DNA from 4 places in the Pseudomonas sp. Soil_N_39 genome. Region 2 is predicted to be linked to each of the others. Evidence: predicted binding sites of a transcription regulator. Region 2 holds the regulator's gene; each other region holds the start of a gene.
The links. Region 2 encodes FliA, which starts transcription of late flagellar genes. Its sites were predicted from a motif close to CTAAAGTTTNNNNNNNNNNNGCCGNTAA; they were not measured.

Region 1 (3,208 bases), on a different contig from region 2:
CCAGCAACCGTTGCAGTATTTTGCTCTGGCTGATGGTAAAGCTCATGGCCGCGGCTTCCTTGGGCAAACCGGCGGTCTGGTGTACGCGTACGCTGGTCTGGCTGCGGTCGGCCATCAGGATCATCACCCGGCGCATGCCACAGGCCACCAGGACGTCCCGCGCCGAAGTCGTCAGGTGCATGGCATTGCGGAAGGGGCTCGGCTCCACCAGCATGGAGGAGCATTGTTTGCGCCACTGGCTCAGGTCTTGGGCGCTGGGCGGAGCGGCGGGCAGCAAGCCGGGGTGGATACGGCGGCTGCCCGCAGGCCAGATCAGCGCTACGGCCGGGTGCCAGAGGTCCGGCATGGCGTGATGATGGGCACTGTTGACCGCTTGTTGGTGCAGCTGTTGCTGGACCTCATCCATCGACATCTGCAGATACAAACTGGTGAGGTACTGCCAGCGGGTGATAGCGGGGCTGTCCCAGGCCTGTTGTGCGGCCAGTGCCAGACCGTTGGCCAGCAACACGGTGTTGGCCGGCTGGTTGAGCCAGCGGCGCAGGGTCGGGTCGTCGTCCAGGCGATTCTGCTGGCGTAGCGGGTGTTCGCTGTCCCGGGCGATGCGCAGGACTTTCACCAGCTCGCGGCGTTCATTGAGCAGCAGGCGGTAACCTTGCGCCACCCAGATGGGCAAGCGCCAGGTCTCCACCAGCGCCAGGCAGATTTCCATCAGGCTGACGCCGAACAGCTCGCGCTCTACCTTGTGTGCGGGCTCGCCTTTATGGACGACCCGCAATTCCCATTCCCCAAGCAATCGCGGGTGGGTCAGGGCCAGGGGCCAGAGCGGCGACAGGAACAACAGGCTGCCCCAGTGTATGTCTTGCCACAGCCGTGCCAGGCGGCTGGCAAAAAAACCATTGGCCTGTTGCGTGGCGTGCTGGCTGATCAATTGCAGTTGGCGCAAGGCGAGGGGGATTTCGGGCCCGGGCAACGACGGCAGGCGGGCGAGCAGTTCCTCGGTACGCTTGAGGCCGAGGCGGTTGATGGCCACTTCGAGGTTTTCCGCAGGTTCAGCGAGGCTGCCATGGGTGTGATGGTTGGCTTCGCGGATGACGCTCAGGGCCAGGGCGGGACTGTCTTGCATCAGGTCGGCGATGTCGCGCAACGAGCGGCGGCTGTCGGCGAGGGCCTTGCAGACCAAGTCGTGGCTGGCCTGGGGTACCGGCAGATGCACGCCGTTGAGCAGTTTTACCCAGCCGTCGAGGGTGGTCGGTCGGGGCGTTGGAACCTTGGTTTCGTTAGTCATGGCTGGACGTGATCATCGTATGAATTCTCTACGCCCGGAACGGGGCAAATTGGCTTTTCGCCAGAACAGCCTATAGTCTGGCGCAGTTTTGCCGATAAGTAGAAGAAGAGATTTTTCAGCTTCCGAATATGACCTTGAACCCGACTTAAATAAGTACTTTCTATCTATGGCTAAAATTATCGGCATCATTGTCGTGTTCGCGAGCGTACTCGGCGGATACGTGCTCTCCCATGGCAAGATTGCCGCCCTGATCCAGCCCTTCGAGGTACTGATCATCGGTGGCGCGGCCCTCGGTGCATTTTTGCAGGCCAACCCTGGCTATATGACGATGCACGTGCTCAAGAAATCCCTGAGCATGTTCAGTTCGCGCTTCAGCCACACCTTCTACCTCGAGGTGCTGGGGCTGATCTACGAGATCCTCAACAAGAGTCGCCGCGAAGGCATGATGGCGATCGAGGGCGATATCGAAGACGCCGCCGCCAGCCCGATTTTCGCCAAGTATCCCTCGGTGCTGAAGGATGAACGCATGACGGCGTTCATCTGTGATTACCTGCGCATCATGTCGTCCGGCAACATGGCGCCCCATGAGCTCGAAGGCCTGTTCGACATGGAGCTGTACAGCCTCAAGGAAGACCTGGAGCACCCGTCCCACGCGGTCAACGGCATCGCCGACGGCATGCCTGGCTTCGGTATCGTCGCGGCAGTATTGGGGATCGTGGTGACCATGGCCTCCCTGGGCGATGGCGACCAGAAATCCATCGGCCTGCACGTCGGTGCGGCACTGGTGGGTACCTTCTTCGGTATTTTGGCCGCGTACGGTTTCTTCGGTCCGCTGGCCCATTCCCTGGCCCATGATGCCAAGGAAGAACTCAACGTCTACGAAGCCATCAAGGCGTCCCTGGTGGCTTCGGCGTCGGGCATGCCGCCATCGCTGGCGGTGGAGTTCGGTCGCAAGGTCCTGTACCCGGCGCACCGTCCAAGCTTCGCCGAGTTGGAACAAGCGGTTCGCGGTCGTTAAGTTATGGAAAATAATCAACCGATCATCGTCAAGCGCGTCAAGCGCATAGCCGGCGGGCACCATGGCGGTGCTTGGAAAATTGCCTTCGCCGACTTCGCGACGGCGATGATGGCGTTCTTCTTGGTGCTGTGGCTGCTGTCCACGGCAACCCCGGAACAGAAGATCGCCATCGCCGGTTACTTCAAGGACCCGGTCGGCTTTTCCGAAAGCGGCACACCCTACATCATTGACCTGGGCGGCTCGCCGACCCTGGCGCCGGAAAACACCCTCAACCCCGAGGTCAAGTCCCAGCCCCAGCCCGACAAGGTGACGGTGGATTCCGAGCAGGTCGAAGGCATGGCCGAACAGGTCGAGCGCGAGCGCCTGGAGTTGCTGTTGCAGGAATTGCAGAACAAAGTTGAAGAAAATCCGCAACTGCAGAAATTCAAGGACCAGATCCTGTTCGAGATCACGCCGAATGGCCTGCGCATCCAGATCATGGACGCTGATAACCGGCCGATGTTCGACTCTGGCAGCGCGCGCCTGAAACCGTATTTCGAAGACATCCTGCTGGCCATGGCCGACACCATCAAGGCGGTGCCGAACAAGATCAGTATCAGCGGTCACACCGATGCCAAGCCTTACGTTGGCAAAGGCGATTTCGGTAACTGGGAATTGTCGGCCAACCGCGCCAACGCGGCCCGTCGCGCCCTGGTGGCCGGTAGTTATCCGGACGAGCAGGTGGCACGGGTGGTCGGCTATGCGTCTTCGGCGCTGTTCGACCGCAAGGATCCGCTCAACCCGGTCAATCGGCGTATCGATATCGTGGTGTTGACCAAGAAGGCGCAGAAAGCGATCGAGGGCTCACAAACCGACGATCCGGCGCCCGATCCTGCCCCGGGCGAGGGCGCGCCGGGTGAAGTGCC
Region 2 (3,208 bases):
GTTCGCTGACATCTACCACAGCCCGAGCAAGCAGGTCGGCTGAGGTAATCATGAATATTTTTTGTACCTACATCGATGGTCTGCCATGCATTGTTCCTTATGCGAACGCGCAGCCAGTAATGTGGCCTCCGTCTAAGAAGACAAGGTAAAGAACGAACATGGGCAGCATGCATCCCGTACAGGTGATCGCGGTGACCGGCGGCAAAGGTGGCGTCGGGAAGACTAACGTGTCAGTGAACTTGTCCCTGGCTCTGGCAGAGCTTGGCCGACGGGTCATGCTGCTGGACGCCGACCTGGGCCTGGCGAACGTCGACGTGCTGCTGGGGCTTACCCCCAAACGCACCCTGGCGGACGTGATCGAAGGCCGCTGCGAACTGCGCGACGTGCTGTTGCAGGGGCCAGGCGGGATTCGTATCGTGCCGGCTGCCTCCGGCACCCAGAGCATGGTTCACCTGACCCCAGCCCAACACGCGGGCCTGATCCAGGCTTTCAGCGACATCGGCGACAACCTCGATGTGCTGGTGATCGATACCGCGGCCGGCATTGGCGACTCGGTCGTCAGTTTCGTGCGCGCCGCCCAGGAAGTGCTGCTGGTGGTCTGCGACGAACCGACGTCCATCACCGACGCCTACGCCCTGATCAAACTGCTGAACCGCGACTATGGCATGAACCGCTTCCGCGTCCTGGCCAACATGGCCCAGAGCCCGCAGGAAGGACGCAACCTGTTCGCCAAGTTGACCAAGGTCACCGATCGCTTCCTGGACGTCGCCCTGCAATACGTCGGCGCGGTGCCTTACGACGAAAGCGTGCGCAAGGCCGTCCAGAAGCAACGTGCCGTCTATGAAGCCTTTCCACGTTCCAAATGCGCGCTGGCGTTCAAGGCGATCGCCCAGAAGGTCGATACCTGGCCATTGCCGGCCAATCCTCGCGGGCATCTGGAGTTTTTCGTCGAACGTCTTGTGCAACAAACAGCAGGGCCCGTGCTATGACAGCCAGCGGTTACAACCATCTCTACAAAAAATCGGCACGGGACGCCCAATACGAATTGATCGAGCGTTATGCGCCACTGGTCAAGCGTATCGCCTACCACTTGCTGGCGCGGTTGCCGGCCAGTGTCCAGGTCGAGGACTTGATCCAGGCCGGCATGATCGGCCTGCTTGAAGTGTCGAACAAATACGACGCCAGCAAAGGCGCCAGTTTCGAGACCTATGCCGGTATTCGCATTCGCGGGGCGATGCTCGATGAAGTCCGCAAGGGCGATTGGGCGCCGCGTTCGGTGCACCGCAATACCCGCATGGTCAGTGACGCGATTCGGGCAATTGAAGCGAAAACCGGGCGTGACGCTAAAGATCACGAAGTTGCTGCCGAACTCCAGTTAAGTCTCGATGATTATTACGGGATTTTGAACGATACCTTGGGCAGCCGCCTGTTCAGTTTCGACGACCTGCTGCAGGACGGCGAACACGAAGGGCTGCACGAGGATGGCGCGAGTGCTCACATGGAGCCATCGCGTGACCTGGAAGATGAACGTTTCCAGAGCGCGCTGGCGGATGCGATTGCCAATTTGCCGGAGCGTGAGCGACTGGTCTTGGCGCTGTACTACGACGAAGAGCTGAACCTCAAGGAAATCGGTGAGGTCCTGGGGGTCAGCGAATCGCGGGTCAGCCAGTTACACAGCCAGTGCGCGGCCCGTTTGCGGGGGCGTTTGGGGGAGTGGCGAGCGCGTTGACAGGCAGTGTGGGGACACTGCGACGAGGCTGGCCTGGCAGGTACTGCGCCAGTCTCCATCCGTTGTGCTCCGGACCGTTGTCGAGTGTTGTGCCGGATTGATTGAAATGGCGCGTCCAGGTGCTGGGCGCGTTTAAGACTGCTTGGAGGTCGAATTGGACAAGAACATGAAAATCCTCATCGTTGATGACTTCTCAACGATGCGGCGGATCATAAAAAACCTGTTGCGTGACCTTGGGTTCACCAACACGGTCGAGGCGGATGATGGCGTCACAGCCATTCCGGTCCTCAACAGCGGGAGCATCGACTTTCTGGTGACTGACTGGAACATGCCCGGCATGACCGGTATCGACTTGTTGCGCCATGTGCGCGCCGACGAAAAGCTCAAGCATCTTCCGGTGCTGATGGTCACTGCCGAAGCCAAGCGCGAGCAGATCATCGAAGCGGCCCAGGCCGGTGTAAACGGCTATGTGGTCAAACCCTTCACGGCCCAGGCGTTGAAAGAGAAGATCGAAAAAATCTTCGAACGCATCGGTTAACTGCGCCACGGGGGAGCTATGGACAACGAATCTTCAATGGGCGATTTCGAATCGACCCTGAAAAAACATGCCCGCGAACTGGTCGACAGCCTTGAAAAAGGTCGCTTTGGCGATGCGGTTCAAATGATCCATGAGCTCAACCAGACCCGTGACCGCGGTCTGTATCAGGAAGTGGGCAAGCTCACGCGTGAACTGCACAGCGCGATTGTCAATTTCCAGATCGACCCGCACATGCCGCAGGCCGAGGAAGTCTCGCAGATCACCGACGCCACCGAGCGCCTGGGGTATGTGGTCAAGCTGACCGAGGCCGCGGCGAACCGCACCATGGACCTGGTGGAAAGTGCAACGCCGCTGGTCAACGGCCTGAGTGAAGAAGCCCAGGCCTTGAGCACCGACTGGGGCCGGTTCATGCGTCGCGAAGTCGGTGCTGAAGAGTTTCGGGAGCTGGCCCGTCGGGTCGACGGTTTCCTGGCGCGCAGCAGCACCGAGAACCGCGCCGTGGCAAGCAACCTCAACGACATTCTGCTGGCCCAGGACTATCAAGACCTGACCGGCCAGGTGATCAAGCGTGTGACCCAATTGGTCACCGAAGTGGAAAGCAACCTGCTCAAACTGGTGTTGATGGCCAGCCAGGTCGACCGCTTTGCAGGCATCGAACACGACCGTGAAGCGATGCTTGCTGAAAAAGATCCACAAAAACATCTCTCTCAGGGTGAAGGTCCGCAAATTCATGCCGATAAAAGAGAAGACGTTATGTCCGGTCAGGACGATGTGGACGATTTGCTGTCCAGCCTTGGATTCTGAGTTTTAGCCCTGTTTTAGGAGCAGCCATTAATGAGCTTCGGCGCCGATGAAGAGATCCTTCAGGATTTCCTGGTTGAGGCCGGCGAGATTCTAGAGCAACTGTCCGAACAGCTGGTCGAGCTGGAAAGCCGACCTGA
Region 3 (3,208 bases), on a different contig from region 2:
TGAGGGTCATCCAGCCCCAATCCGGAGCAATCCAACCAGGCCAGGTAAGTGCCTTGGGGCACAGTCATGGTGACGCCCGGCAGGCGAGTGTTCACCGCCTCTACCAGGTAATCGCGGTTGGCTTGCAGGTACGCCTTCAAGGCCTCGAGCCACGGACCTGCTTCGCTATAGGCCGCACGGGTCGCTTCCAGGCCCAGGGCATTGACGCTGTCGACCATGCCGGCCCGGGCACTGTTGACCCGCTCGCGCAGCTTGGCGTTCTGGATAATGGCGAACGATGTTTTCAGCCCAGCGATGTTGTAGGCCTTGCTGGCCGACATCAACGTGATGGTGCGCTCGGCAATCTCCGGGCTGAGGGAGGCGGTCGGAATGTGCACGCGGCCGTCGAAACACAGTTCGGCATGGATTTCATCGGAGATGATCCAGGCGTCCTGCGCCAGGCAAATGTCGGCCACGGCCTTGAGTTCTTCGCGCTCGAACACTTTGCCCAGCGGGTTGTGGGGATTGCTCAGCAACAGCGCGCCGCCACCCTGCAACGCCTCGCGCAATGCCGCCAACGGCGTATGGAACTCACCGTTGACCGGGGTGAACGGCAACTCCACTTTATTCAACTGCCAATGATCGGGGGCGTGGCGCAGCGGCGGGTAGTTGGGCACCTGCACCACGACGTTCTGCTGGGGGGCCACCAAGGCGTGCAGCGCCATGTTGAAACCCGGCTCGACACCGGGCAGGAACACGATCTGCTGGGGCTCGACGCGCCACGCGTATTTGTCCCAAAGATCGGCGACGATGGCCGCACGCAGATTGTCCTGGGCGACGCTGTAGCCCAGCATCGGATGTTCGAGGCGCTTGTGCAGCGCGTCGATGACCACCGGCGGGGCGGGGAAGTCCATGTCGGCCACCCACATTGGCAACACATCGGCCGGGTAGCGGCTCCATTTGGTACTGCCGGTGCCGTGGCGCTCCAATACGGTGTCGAAATCGAAAGTCATGGGGGTTCCATCAGTCTGTCATGAGATGGCGAACATCATAAAGCAAAGACCGCCGAGAAAAGCTTGGTGGCGTAGTGCTACTAATTGATGATAATCAGTTAAAATTCTCACTCGACACGCCGCTAAGCCGTTTACGCCATTTTGGTAACGGACCTACAAGTCTTTGAAAAGGACGACCCCCATGACTTTGCCCGTGCGCTTTCACGATCACCACCGTAAAGCCGACCGCATCATGCTGGGGCTGCTTTGGCTCACGCTGCTGTATTCCCTGAGCCTGGCATTCCTGCATTCGACGTTCACCCAGGCGCTACTGGTGGGGGCGACCACCTGCGTGGCGAGCACCGCGCTTTATCGCGTTTTGGCCGGCACCCGGGCCATGCGCTGTGTCATCGCGGTCGCGCTGATGGTCATGGCGGCACTGCACATCAACCAGACCCACGGCGTGATCGAATTCCACTTCGGGATCTTTGTGCTACTGGCCGTGCTGACGTTTTACCGTGACTGGCTGCCGATTGTCGTCGCCGCCGCCACCATCGCTGTTCATCACCTGGGGTTTCACTGGCTTCAACACCAGGGTTATCCAGTGTTCGTCATGGGTAGCCACGGTGGCTGGTCGATGGTCTTTCTCCACGCGTTCTACGTGGTGGTGGAAAGCGTGATCCTGATTTACCTGGCGAACCAGAGCCTGGCCGACGCCACGGAAAACCAGGAGGTGCTCGACAAGGTGCTGGCGGCGGCCGCCCAACTGAGCAACGACACCGGCAGGCAGCACAGCGATGGCGTCAAGGTCTCTTCGAGTGAGCGTTTCGATCATTTCCTCCAGCAGGTCACTCAACTGGTGGACGGCGTGGTACGCGACACCCGCAACCTTTCGGACCTGGGCCAGGACCTGTCCCAGGTAGGCCAGACCCTGGAAACCGGTGCCCGTCACCAACTGGATGAAGTGGCACAGATGAGCGGTGCGATCGGCCATCTGGTCCAAGCCATGGAAAACATTGCCGGCCATGTCGACCAGACCCTGCAGCGTGCCGGCCAGGCCAACGAGCAGGTCACCCTCGGGCGCAGCACGGTTGACCAGACCCGAGAAGAGATTGTCGAGCTGGCAGGGCGTATCAACCTGACCAACGAAACCGTGCAGGTCTTGGCCGAGCAGGCACAGCAGATCGGTCAGGTGCTGGATGTGATCAACGGCATTGCCGAGCAGACCAACCTGCTGGCCCTCAACGCCGCCATTGAGGCGGCCCGGGCTGGCGAACAGGGCCGTGGGTTCGCGGTGGTGGCCGACGAGGTCCGCACCCTGTCACAAAAGACCTCGGCGTCTACCACCGAGATCCAGCAGATCATCGCCAAACTGCAGCAAGGCAGCCGCCAGGCCGCCGTCGCGATGCAAGACAGCCGCGACGGGGTGGAGCGCTGCGTGTCCGCCAGCCAACTGGCTTCGCAACTGTTGCACGCCGTCGTCGAAGACATTGCCGTGATCAACCATTTCAACGACCTGATCGCCAGCACCACCCAGGAACAATCCAAGGCATCGATGGGCATCAACCAGCGCCTGCAAAGCGTGCAGGCCGTGGCTGAGCGCAATGCGGACAACATTGGCATCCTGACTCGCAGCAGTCAGTGCTTGCCGCCGTTGGCGGAGCGCTTGGCGGTGTTGGGGCAGGCGTTTCACGGCAAGGGCGGGGCGGCCTGAGTCGAGCTCGGCTTTCACACTGGTTCTCGGGTCGAAAATCCAGCGCTCACCACAAATCCCTGTGGGAGCGAGCCTGCTCGCGATAGCGGTGGATGAGGCAACATTGATGTGAACCATGATCGCATCTCACCGCTCGGTCTGCTCGGCAGACCGAGCTTTTCCCGCACAAATGTATCTCTTTGTATCCAGCCCCCCTGTCGATACGGACTGTTTCTTTCAGGCCCGTCCGTGACATATCCGGGATACCTCACCGGCGTCAAATGAACCCATCGAGACCGCCCCCGCCGTCTCGGGTCATTCGACGTTGGAGACAGTGTCATGAGCCGCAACCCCCAGCATCGCCCAGCGTATGCCACGCCTAGCCCTTGGCGCGGTAGCGGCCAACGCGCGGGACGGCGTGCCATCGCCAGTGATTTGTCCCGGCAACGATCGCCAGGCCTGTCGGCCATTTACTCAAGGAGATTCATCATGCCCGCAGCTTCGTCCTCTTCCGCCTGGCAGCGTTGCCTGGCTTCATCCGCCA
Region 4 (3,208 bases), on a different contig from region 2:
GACATGTCCGAGTTCATGGAGAAACATTCCGTGGCACGGCTGATCGGTGCGCCACCGGGTTATATCGGCTATGAAGAGGGCGGTTACCTGACCGAGGCGGTGCGGCGCAAGCCGTATTCGGTGATCCTGCTCGATGAGGTCGAGAAGGCCCATCCGGATGTGTTCAACATTTTGCTGCAAGTGCTGGAGGATGGTCGCCTGACCGACAGCCACGGGCGCACGGTGGACTTTCGCAATACGGTGATCGTGATGACCTCCAACCTGGGCTCGACGCAGATCCAGGAGCTGGTGGGCGATCGCGAGGCGCAGCGCGCGGCGGTGATGGACGCGATCTCTACCCATTTCCGTCCGGAGTTCATCAACCGGGTCGACGAAGTGGTGATCTTCGAGCCGTTGGCCCGGGATCAGATTGCCGGCATTACCGAGATCCAGTTGGGTCGCCTGCGCAGCCGCCTCACCGAGCGTGAGCTGAAATTGCAGTTGAGCGGTGAGGCGTTGGACAAGTTGATTGCGGTGGGTTACGACCCGGTCTATGGCGCACGGCCGCTCAAGCGAGCGATCCAGCGCTGGATCGAAAACCCGCTGGCACAGTTAATCCTGTCCGGGCGCTTCATGCCGGGCGAAACCGTGACCGGTACGGTGGAGAACGACGAAATCGTCTTCAACTGAAGGCCGGCTTTGGCGACGATGGAAATGGCCTTGCCTTGCAAGGCCATTTTTTTCATCAGGCCGTTGAACTCAAAGGAAAAGGCTTGTAAAGTGCGCCCCGCAGTACGTCACCCCAAGGGCGACTTCTCACTGAGAAGGAATCCAAAATAAGTTGCAAATCATTGTCTTGAAAGCAATTTAAGGGGTTGACAGAGGTTTTGAAGATTGTAGAATAGCGCGCCTCAGACACACGAACGCAGCGATGCTTAAGGGTAGAAGAGGTTGAAGCGAGCTTCAACGTTGTAGCTTCAAAATTGCAGTAACTTGAAATATCAGTTCCGTGATAGCTCAGTCGGTAGAGCAAATGACTGTTAATCATTGGGTCCCAGGTTCGAGTCCTGGTCACGGAGCCATTTTAATCGGGGTATAGCGCAGTCCGGTAGCGCGCCTGCTTTGGGAGCAGGATGTCAGGAGTTCGAATCCCCTTACCCCGACCATATTTGGGTCGTTAGCTCAGTTGGTAGAGCAGTTGGCTTTTAACCAATTGGTCGTAGGTTCGAATCCCACACGACCCACCATTTTTGAAACCAGCTCGCTGGAATCGAATCTTAAGATCAGAGGCCAAAAGCGCTGATCGAGGAAGGCGACTTGCGAAGGTCGCCTTTTTTTTACCGGGGTATAGCGCAGTCCGGTAGCGCGCCTGCTTTGGGAGCAGGATGTCAGGAGTTCGAATCCCCTTACCCCGACCATACTAAAAATCCTCGTATCGAAAGATACGGGGATTTTTTTTGCCTGCAATAAAGTGGATCGACTTAAGACATCGTACAACTTGCCGATAACCCAGCGACAGGGGCCTGGCCCCACCTCAGGCCACCAATAAAAAAGGCACTCCCCTATGTCGCTTCGTCAGTTGAATATCGCCCCCCGTGCCGCGTTGGGGTTTGCCTTGATCGCCGTGCTGGTGGCGTTACTCGGGGTGTTTGCGCTGGGTCAGATGTCGAGCATTCGTGACAGTGAAGTCGCCGTGGAAACCCAGTGGCTGCCCAGCATTCGTGAGGGGGGCGATATCCGCGAGTGGATGCTGCGGATCCGCACCATCTCCCTGCGCATGGCCCTGGACCAAGACCCGAAGAATATCCCGGTGTACCGCGCACAAATGGACACGCGCGACAAAGAACTGGGCGAAAAAATCGCGGCTTACGAAAAACTCGTCGTGACGCCTGAAGGCAAGGCCCTTTACGACCAGTTCAAGCAGACCTTTGCCGCTTACCGTACCGGTATCGCGCAATCCTTCACCTTGGCGGAGCAAGGGCGTCGGGACGAGCTGATCAAGCTGCTGCTGGTGGACATGAAGACCGTGGTGGACGGTTCCGGCAAGCAGCTCAACGATCTGGCGGAGTTGTTCTCCAAGCAGGTGTCCGTCGAGAGCCAGAAGTCCCAGGAGCACTACGCCAATTCCCGCATGATCGTCAGCCTGTTCATTGTGCTGGCCGCCCTGGCCACGGTGGCCCTGGCCATGCTGCTCACGCGCAGTATCGTCAAACCCTTGGGCGAGGCCTTGAATGCCGCGGAGAGCGTCGCCCGGGGTGACCTGACCCGGCCAATCGAGACCCATGGCAACGACGAAGTGAGCCGCCTGCTCAAGGCGTTGGCGGCGATGCAACAGAATCTGCGTGAGACCCTGCAGGGCATCAGCGGCTCTGCCGCGCAATTGGCCACCGCGGCCGATGAGCTGAACGCCGTCACCCTCGACAGCACTCAAAGCTTGCAGCAACAGAACAACGAAATTGAACAGGCCGCCACTGCCGTCACCGAGATGACCACCGCTGTGGAGGAAGTGGCGCGCAATGCGGTTTCCACCTCCGATGCCACCCGTCAGTCCAGTGAATCGGCCTCCCTGGGGCAGCAGCGGGTCAGCGACACAGTCGATGCCATCGGCGCCCTCGCCAGCGATGTGCAGGTGACCGGCGGCTTGGTGCAATCGTTGGCCAACCAGTCGCAGGATATCGGCAAGGTGCTGGACGTGATCCGCGCCATCGCCGAGCAGACCAACCTGCTGGCTCTCAACGCGGCCATTGAGGCGGCGCGGGCGGGTGAGAGCGGGCGTGGGTTTGCGGTGGTGGCCGATGAGGTGCGGGCGCTGGCGTATCGCACGCAGCAATCGACCCAGGAAATCGAGCAAATGGTCCAGGGCATGCGCAGCGGTGCCACCCAGGCACTCGATTCCATGCAGGCCAGCTCCAGTCGCGCCGCCAGCACCTTGGCCATGGCGGAGCGGGCAGGGGACGCGCTGCAGACCATCACGGCCTCGGTCAATGAAATCCACGAACGCAACCTGGTCATCGCCAGCGCCGCCGAAGAGCAGGCGCAAGTGGCCCGTGAGGTGGATCGCAACCTGGTGAACATTCGTGATTTGTCCGTGCGCTCGGCTTCCGGCGCGGACCAGACCAGTGCCTCCAGCCATGAGTTGTCGCAGCTGGCGAATTCGCTGCGTACGATGGTGCAGCGGTTTCAGGTTTGATCGATGGATGGCTCGGACAGTGAGCCTGCCCGAGCTCAA

Region 1: the regulator FliA is predicted to act here: its motif matches at 1,356-1,383, upstream of motA (flagellar motor stator protein MotA).
Region 3: the regulator FliA is predicted to act here: its motif matches at 1,091-1,118, upstream of AC3A5O_RS00510 (methyl-accepting chemotaxis protein).
Region 4: the regulator FliA is predicted to act here: its motif matches at 1,460-1,487, upstream of AC3A5O_RS24530 (methyl-accepting chemotaxis protein).

Annotation. Positions count from the first base shown of each region.
Region 1 is NZ_JBDGLI010000024.1:63,789-66,996, forward strand. It holds gene AC3A5O_RS26030 (HDOD domain-containing protein) at 1-1,285, opposite strand, end outside; gene motA (flagellar motor stator protein MotA) at 1,452-2,303, shown strand; gene motB (flagellar motor protein MotB) at 2,307-3,208, shown strand, end outside.
Region 2 is NZ_JBDGLI010000005.1:160,619-163,826, forward strand. It holds gene flhF (flagellar biosynthesis GTPase FlhF) at 1-43, shown strand, start outside; gene fleN (flagellar synthesis regulator FleN) at 159-989, shown strand; gene fliA (RNA polymerase sigma factor FliA) at 986-1,729, shown strand; gene AC3A5O_RS10015 (chemotaxis response regulator CheY) at 1,896-2,267, shown strand; gene AC3A5O_RS10020 (protein phosphatase CheZ) at 2,286-3,071, shown strand; gene AC3A5O_RS10025 (chemotaxis protein CheA) at 3,102-3,208, shown strand, end outside.
Region 3 is NZ_JBDGLI010000001.1:123,641-126,848, forward strand. It holds gene AC3A5O_RS00505 (MalY/PatB family protein) at 1-992, opposite strand, end outside; gene AC3A5O_RS00510 (methyl-accepting chemotaxis protein) at 1,174-2,685, shown strand; gene AC3A5O_RS00515 (epoxide hydrolase family protein) at 3,154-3,208, shown strand, end outside.
Region 4 is NZ_JBDGLI010000021.1:49,601-52,808, reverse strand. It holds gene clpB (ATP-dependent chaperone ClpB) at 1-669, shown strand, start outside; tRNA gene AC3A5O_RS24550 (tRNA-Asn) at 986-1,061, shown strand; tRNA gene AC3A5O_RS24545 (tRNA-Pro) at 1,069-1,145, shown strand; tRNA gene AC3A5O_RS24540 (tRNA-Lys) at 1,151-1,226, shown strand; tRNA gene AC3A5O_RS24535 (tRNA-Pro) at 1,321-1,397, shown strand; gene AC3A5O_RS24530 (methyl-accepting chemotaxis protein) at 1,544-3,169, shown strand.